Linked DNA regions of Caballeronia sp. LZ062. The protein of the gene in region 2 interacts with the protein of the main gene of each other region in a pairwise test. Links are inferred from orthologs where the notes say so. Each region holds a gene or a part of one and is shown on either strand. Other genes may lie near its edges.

Region 1 (3,355 bases), 230 kb from region 2 along the record:
TGCAGCACGCTGTAAAGATCGGCGCCGTCGACGTTGGAGACGAAGTGCGTATCCAGTTCCTTCGACGCTAGATGATGCAGCGCATGCACGACCATCTTCGGCCCGAGATCCGAGCCGCCGATGCCGATGTTCACCACATGGCGAATGCGCTTGCCGGTATAGCCGGTCCACGAACCGTCGCGGACCTTGTCGGCGAACGCAGCCATCTTCGCCTTCTCTTTTTGCACCTGTTCGTGGAACGGCGCATCGGGCGACTGCGCGCGCAGCGCCGTGTGCAGCGCGGCGCGGCCTTCGGTGACGTTGACGGTTTCGCCGGCGAACATCGCGTCGCGGCGCTTCGTGACGCCGGATTCTTCGGCGAGCTGGACGAGCAGTTCCAGCGTGGCGTCGGTGATGCGGTTCTTCGAGAAATCGATCGTGAGGCCGCCGCCTTCGAAGGTCAGGCGCTCGGCGCGCGTCGGCGCCGTGTCGTTTTGCGGCGCGAACCAGTCGCGCAGGCGCTCGCCGGAGATGGCATCGTAGTGCGATTGGAGCGCCGACCAGGCAGGGTGCGATTTGAGCGTCATAGCGGTCTGATAGTCCAGAGTGACAGTTGGAAACGTCCGTGCGGATACGGTTTGCCGAGGCTGCGTACTGCGACCATCGAAGGTTCGTGAACGCGGTGCGTGCCGCCGCGGATGCCCGAATCGAAGCAACGAATCAAAGGGAGTATAGCGACGATGCGTGAAGGGATGCTTGCAACCCGTCACAAGCGCGGCGGCATTAGCCGTTCGGCGGATAAAACAGGCGGTTAATGAGACCGCGCACCTCGGGCGCGAGTTCGCCCGCCGTGAGGCCGGCCGGTCCGATGCCGCGACCGGTCAGCGTCTGCGCAGCGAGTCCGTGGAGATAGACGCCCGCGAGCGCCGCTTCGTACTGCGGCAGCTTTTGCGCGAGCAACGCGCCGATCAGGCCGCCGAGCACGTCGCCGGTGCCGCCCGTGGCGAGTCCGGCGTTGCCGGTCGGATTCACGGCGACGCGGCCATCCGGCGACGCGATCACCGTGCCCGATCCTTTCAGCACGACGACAGCCGCGTAGCGCGCCGAAAGCTGGCGCGCCGCGGAGATGCGGTCCGCCTGCACGGCTTTCGCGTCGGATTGCAGAAGCCGCGCGGCCTCCAGCGGGTGCGGCGTCAGCACGCACGGGTCGCCCGCGCGGCCGCGCGCCGCGACTTCGCCCGCCAGCGCGTCATCCGTCGCGATCAGATTGAGCGCGTCGGCATCGAGCAGTTTCGGCATGTCGAGCTTGAGCACATCGGCGAGCACGCGTTTCGCGCGATCCGTCTTCCCCATGCCGCAGCCGATGGACAGCGCGTCCGTCTTGTCGAGCGCGAAGCCGTCGACGTGATGCAGCATCAGTTCGGGATGCGGCGGGTCGTAGGGCGGGCCGCCTTCGCCCAGAAACGCGACGTGGACCTTGCCCGCGCCCGCATAGAGCGCCATGCGCGCCGCGAGGATCGGCGCGCCGCACATGCCCGTGTCGCCGCCCACGACGGCCAGCGTGCCGAACGTGCCCTTGTTGGTGGCGAAGTCGCGCGGCGGCAGGCTCGCCCGGAAAAGCGATGTCGCGTTGAGCACGACCGAGGGCGCGGCGGGCGGCTCCAGATCGAGCGTCGCGACGTGCAGCGTGCCGCACAGATCGCGGCCGAGCGCGGTGATGAGGCCCGGCTTTGCGCCGATGAAGGTAATCGTCGCATTCGCGCGCAGCGCCTCGCCGCCGCCGACGGGCGCGCCGGTATCGCTGTCGAGGCCGCTCGGCACATCCAGCGCGAGCACGCGGCCGGACTGCTGCGCGCGTCGCGACATGCGCCCGGCGAGCGCGGCGAAGACGCCATCGAGCGGACGCGTGAGTCCGATGCCGAACATGCCGTCGACGAGCCAGCCGAAACCGTCGAAGGAGGCGGGCGGCTCGCTGTCTATCGGCACGCCGGCCGCTTGCGCCGCGTCGAGCGCCCAGCGCGCGTCGTCGGGCTTGACCGCTATCGGCATGCAGACCCGCACGGCCACGCCTGCTCGATGCAGATGCTCGGCGACCATCAGTGCATCGCCGCCGTTGTTGCCGGGACCGGCCGCGATCCACACGGGCAGCGCGCGTGCATCGGGATCGCGGGAGAGGGCATCGAGCAGATACTGCGCGGCGGCCGCGCCCGCGTGGGCCATGAGCGTATGCGGCGGCAGGGCGGCGGCGGCGCGCGCTTCAAGACTGCGCAGTTCCGCGAGCGTCAAGAGCGGGAGCGCGTCGTCGTCGGGCGTGAAATAGGAAGCGGATGCGGTCATGGCGGCGCGAACGAGGAGTCGGCAGAGGAGGCGAAAGCGTCCCGGCTCGCACCGTTCATGCCACGCCGCGTCGGGTGGCTGAATCGCGCGTCAAAAGCGCGTCAACAGCGCGTCAGAAGCGTTCGACGCCGATGGCCGCGAGCGTCTCGGCGGGGAGATCGGGCGTGAGACCGGAGACGAGATCCGCGACCACTTTAGCAGACCCGCACGCGAGGCCCCAGCCCGCCGGACCATGCGCCGCGTTGACGAAAAGGCGCGGATGCCGCGTCGCGCCCACTACCGGCAGCCCGTCCGCCGAAAGCATCCGCAAGCCGTCCCAGGAACGCGCAGCCGATACGCGCGCGGCACCCGGAATCCAGTCGTGCGTGCCTTGGCCGAGCACGTCGAAGGCGCGGCGCGCGAGGCCGGCGTGCGCCGGTTTATCCGCTTTGGCGAAACTCTGGAAAACGCCCGCGCCACCGACGCGCAACCGTTGATTGACCCGCGACATCGTGATGCGCTTCACCGAATCCACCACCGTGATGTGCGGCGCGCGTTCCTCGTAGGCAACGGGCGCCGTCAGCGTGTGCACGCGCAGCGGATAAAGCGACGGCGTGGAACGGAAGCCGCCGACGAGCGCGGGCGTATCCGCCCCCGCTGCCACGACGACCGCGTCGGCGGATATCACGTCGGCGCCGGCATGGCGTTTCTTGTCGTCCTTCGAGCGGGCGAGTTCGACCGCCGCGCGCCGTTCTTCCAGCCGCAGCGACGCGACCTCGCAACACATGCGGAACTCGACGCCCGCTTCTTCGAGCAATTGCTTCAGTTGCTTCGTGAACAGCGGGCAGTTCGCCGTGCGCTCGTCGGGCAGCAACACGCCGCCCGCGAACGCCGGGTCGTCCGGGACGGAAGGCTCGGCCCGCACGCATTCGTCCGGATCGAGCACCCGGTGCGGCACGCCGAAGCGCTTCAAAAGCTCGATGGCTGCTTGCGCGTCGTCGAGTTCGCGGGCGTGCCGGAAGACGTGCAGCATGCCGACGCGCTGTTCGTACTCAAGTTC
Region 2 (3,268 bases):
AGTTTCTGCGCGGCGTCGGCCTTACGCTGACTGGCGGCGACAAACCGCACGCGAGCGATTACGCGGCGCTCATCGCGCAGATCCGTGACCGGCCAGATGCGCAGATGCTTCAGTCGATGGTCCTGCGCTCGATGCAGCAGGCCGTCTACAGCCCCGACAACATCGGGCACTTCGGGCTGGCGTACGAAGCCTACGCGCACTTCACGAGTCCGATTCGCCGCTATCCGGACCTGCTTACGCATCGCGCCATTTACGCGATCCTGCAAGGCAAGAAGTATCTGCCCGACATCGGCCATGACGTTTCGCTGAGCACGGGTTTGACGAAGGCCGCACGCGAGATGCAACTGGCCGACGACAGCGCGCGCGGCCGGTCGCGCAACAGCGTCGCGGTGTGGGAAGAGCTCGGGCTGCATTGCTCATCGAACGAGCGCCGCGCCGACGAAGCCTCGCGCGACGTCGAAGCGTGGCTCAAGTGCTATTTCATGCGCGACAAACTCGGCGAGGAATACGGCGGCATGGTGAACGGCGTGACGTCGTTCGGTATCTTCGTGCAGCTGGATTCGCTCTTCATCGAGGGGCTCGTCCACGTGACCGAACTCGGCTCCGACTACTTCCAGTACGACGAAATCAAGAATGAACTGCGCGGCGAGCGTACCGGCATCCGCTATCGCATGACGGATCGCGTGCGCGTGCAGGTGGGCCGCGTCGATCTCGATGCCCGCAAGATCGACTTCCGTCTGGTGCGTGATACGCCTGTGAAGCCTTCGCCGCGTTTGCCCTCGGGCGCGGCCGATCACGGGGCCTCGGGCGCTAATGGCGCAGCGGGCCCGCGCATTCGCTCGCTGAACGACGACACGCCCGGCACGCGTCAGCGCGGCGGCACGAAGAAGGGCGCGTCGCTGGCGGCGCGCGGCGGCGCGACGAAGAAACGCGCCGGGGCGTCCAACTCGGCGTCGAAGTCGGCGCAGGGGCGGCCGGCGCGCAAGAAGCGCTAGCCGAGCGTCGGAAAGGGGCAACGAATACGCGCGGTCCGGTGCGCTTTGCACCGGGCCGCGTCGTGCTTTTCATGGTTATCACGAAGGTTCGAATCAGTCATGTCACGTCTCAAGGTTCTTTATGGTTTCCACGCGGTCACGGCGCGCTTGCGGGCGGATGCGTCGTCGATCGAGGAAGTGTTGTACGACCCCATGCGGAAGGACCGGCGCATGCAGGACTTCCTGCGTGCCGCGAAGGACGCGGGCGTGCGCCTGATCGCCGCCGAGGAAGCGCGTCTGTGGGGCCTCGCGGGCAACATCCAGCATCAGGGCGTGGTCGCCCGCGCGCATAACTTGCCGCTCGCGCAGAATCTCGCGGAATTGCTCGACGGCATCTCGGGTACGCCTCTGTTGCTCGTGCTCGATGGCGTCACCGATCCGCATAATCTCGGCGCGTGCCTGCGCGTCGCGGATGCGGCGGGCGCCCATGCGGTGATCGCGCCGCGCGACCGTTCCGCCGGCCTCAACGCGACCGCCGCGAAGGTGGCGAGCGGCGCGGCCGAAAGCGTGCCGTACATCACGGTGACGAATCTGGCGCGCGCACTGCGCGAACTGAAGGACGCGGGCGTCTGGGTGATCGGCACGGCGGGCGAAGCCACGGCGAGCGTCTACCAGACGAAGCTCGACGGCCCGGTCGCCATCGTCGTCGGCGCGGAAGGCGAGGGCATGCGCCGCCTCACGCGCGAAACATGCGACGAGATCATGCATATTCCGATGGCGGGCTCGGTAGAGAGCCTGAACGTGTCGGTGGCGAGCGGCGTGTGTCTGTTCGAGGCGGTAAGGCAGAGGATCGTGAAGAAGTAAGGGGTGCACGTGCTTCGCCTCGTCTTTGTCGCGCTTGCCTGCGCTTTCATCACCGCCTGCACTCCCACCATGCTCAACCGCGGCACTTACATCGCCGACACGCAATACCACGCGAAAAACGCCGATTCGCGCGTGCGATTCCTTGTCATGCACTATACGGAGATCGACGAAGCGCGCTCGCTCGCGGTGCTCACGGGCGATCAGGTGAGCGTCCACTACGTCGTGCCGGACGCGCCACGCATCGAAAACGGCGAGCCGGTCGTCTACCAACTCGTGCCCGAAGACAAGCGCGCGTGGCACGCCGGCCAGAGCTACTGGCAAGGCGCGACGGAACTGAACGCGTCGTCCATCGGCATCGAGAACGTGAATCTCGGACCTGTCGATACGCCGTCCGGCCGCACCTGGCAGCCTTATCCGCCCGCACAGGTCGACGCGCTCGTCAAGCTCTCGCGCGACATCGTCGAGCGTTACGGCATTCCGCCGACGCGCGTGGTCGGCCATAGCGACATCGCTCCGCAGCGCAAGATCGATCCCGGTCCGCTATTTCCGTGGCATACGCTCTACGAGGCGGGAATCGGCGCGTGGCCCGACGATGCCACTGTCGCCGCGCATCTCGCGGGCCGCGATCCGAAGGCGCCGTGCGACGTGCGCGCGTTGCAGGAGAAGCTGAAGCGTTACGGCTACGACGTTGCCACCGACGGCATCCTCGACGACAAGACGCGCCGCGTCTTCGCCGCCTTCCAGATGCACTTCCGGCCATCGGACTACGCGGGCGACGCCGATGCGCAAACCGACGCCATCGCGCAGGCCTTGCTCGACAAATACTTCCCCTGACCACGCACGAAAACCAATGGGCGATTACTTTCTGCCGCTGCGCGCACTGCACATGACGTGCGCGGGCTTGAGCATCGCGGGCTTCGCGCTGCGCTGGATCTGGATGCTGATGGACTCGCGCCTTCTCGCAGCGCGCGCGACGAAGATCGTGCCGCATATCGTCGATACGCTGCTGCTTGCGAGCGCCATCGCGCTTGTCGCCATCGTCGGCTTCGGGCCGAACGCCGCGTGGCTCGGTGCGAAGATCGCGGGGCTCGTCGTCTATATCGTGCTTGGCACGTTCGCGCTCAAGCGCGGCCGCACGAAGGGCGCGCGGGCCGTTTCCGGCGTCCTGGCGATTCTCGTGTTTGCGTTCATCGCGTCGGTCGCGCGTACTCACGATCCGCTGGGCTTTCTGCACGGCGCTCACTGACGGCACGCGCAAAAACGCCGGAAGGCGGCGCGCGCTCCGATAAAATCGTGATTTCCCCCAGACGCGCAGCACCATTTCCATGACTCAGGACGAACTCAAGCAACTGGTCGGCCAGGCCGCCGCCGACTACGTGAACGCGCACGTGCCGGAAGGCGCGATCATCGGCATCGGCACCGGATCGACG

The links.
Region 1: the proteins of rlmB (region 2) and P9239_RS11490 interact in binary tests that used the Escherichia coli proteins (3 or more experiments, as listed by UniProt). The link is inferred for Caballeronia sp. LZ062 from one-to-one orthologs.

Annotation. Positions count from the first base shown.
Region 1 is NZ_JARTWB010000002.1:1,159,108-1,162,462, reverse strand. The notes cover bases 40-3,017. They hold P9239_RS11490 (NAD(P)H-hydrate dehydratase), read right to left. Parts: upstream 2,317-3,017; coding sequence 763-2,316; downstream 40-762. Other genes in these bases: P9239_RS11485 (FAD-dependent oxidoreductase), read right to left, coding at 2,429-3,017; pgi (glucose-6-phosphate isomerase), read right to left, coding at 40-566. Also shown: more of pgi, read right to left, coding at 1-39; more of P9239_RS11485, read right to left, coding at 3,018-3,355. UniProt on the Escherichia coli protein: Bifunctional enzyme that catalyzes the epimerization of the S- and R-forms of NAD(P)HX and the dehydration of the S-form of NAD(P)HX at the expense of ADP, which is converted to AMP.
Region 2 is NZ_JARTWB010000002.1:924,515-927,782, forward strand. The notes cover bases 76-2,966. They hold rlmB (23S rRNA (guanosine(2251)-2'-O)-methyltransferase RlmB), read left to right. Parts: upstream 76-1,094; coding sequence 1,095-1,838; downstream 1,839-2,966. Other genes in these bases: rnr (ribonuclease R), read left to right, coding at 76-995; P9239_RS10400 (N-acetylmuramoyl-L-alanine amidase), read left to right, coding at 1,908-2,672; P9239_RS10405 (SirB2 family protein), read left to right, coding at 2,689-2,966. In the rest of the region: more of rnr, read left to right, coding at 1-75; more of P9239_RS10405, read left to right, coding at 2,967-3,084; ribose-5-phosphate isomerase RpiA, read left to right, coding at 3,164-3,268. UniProt on the Escherichia coli protein: Specifically methylates the ribose of guanosine 2251 in 23S rRNA.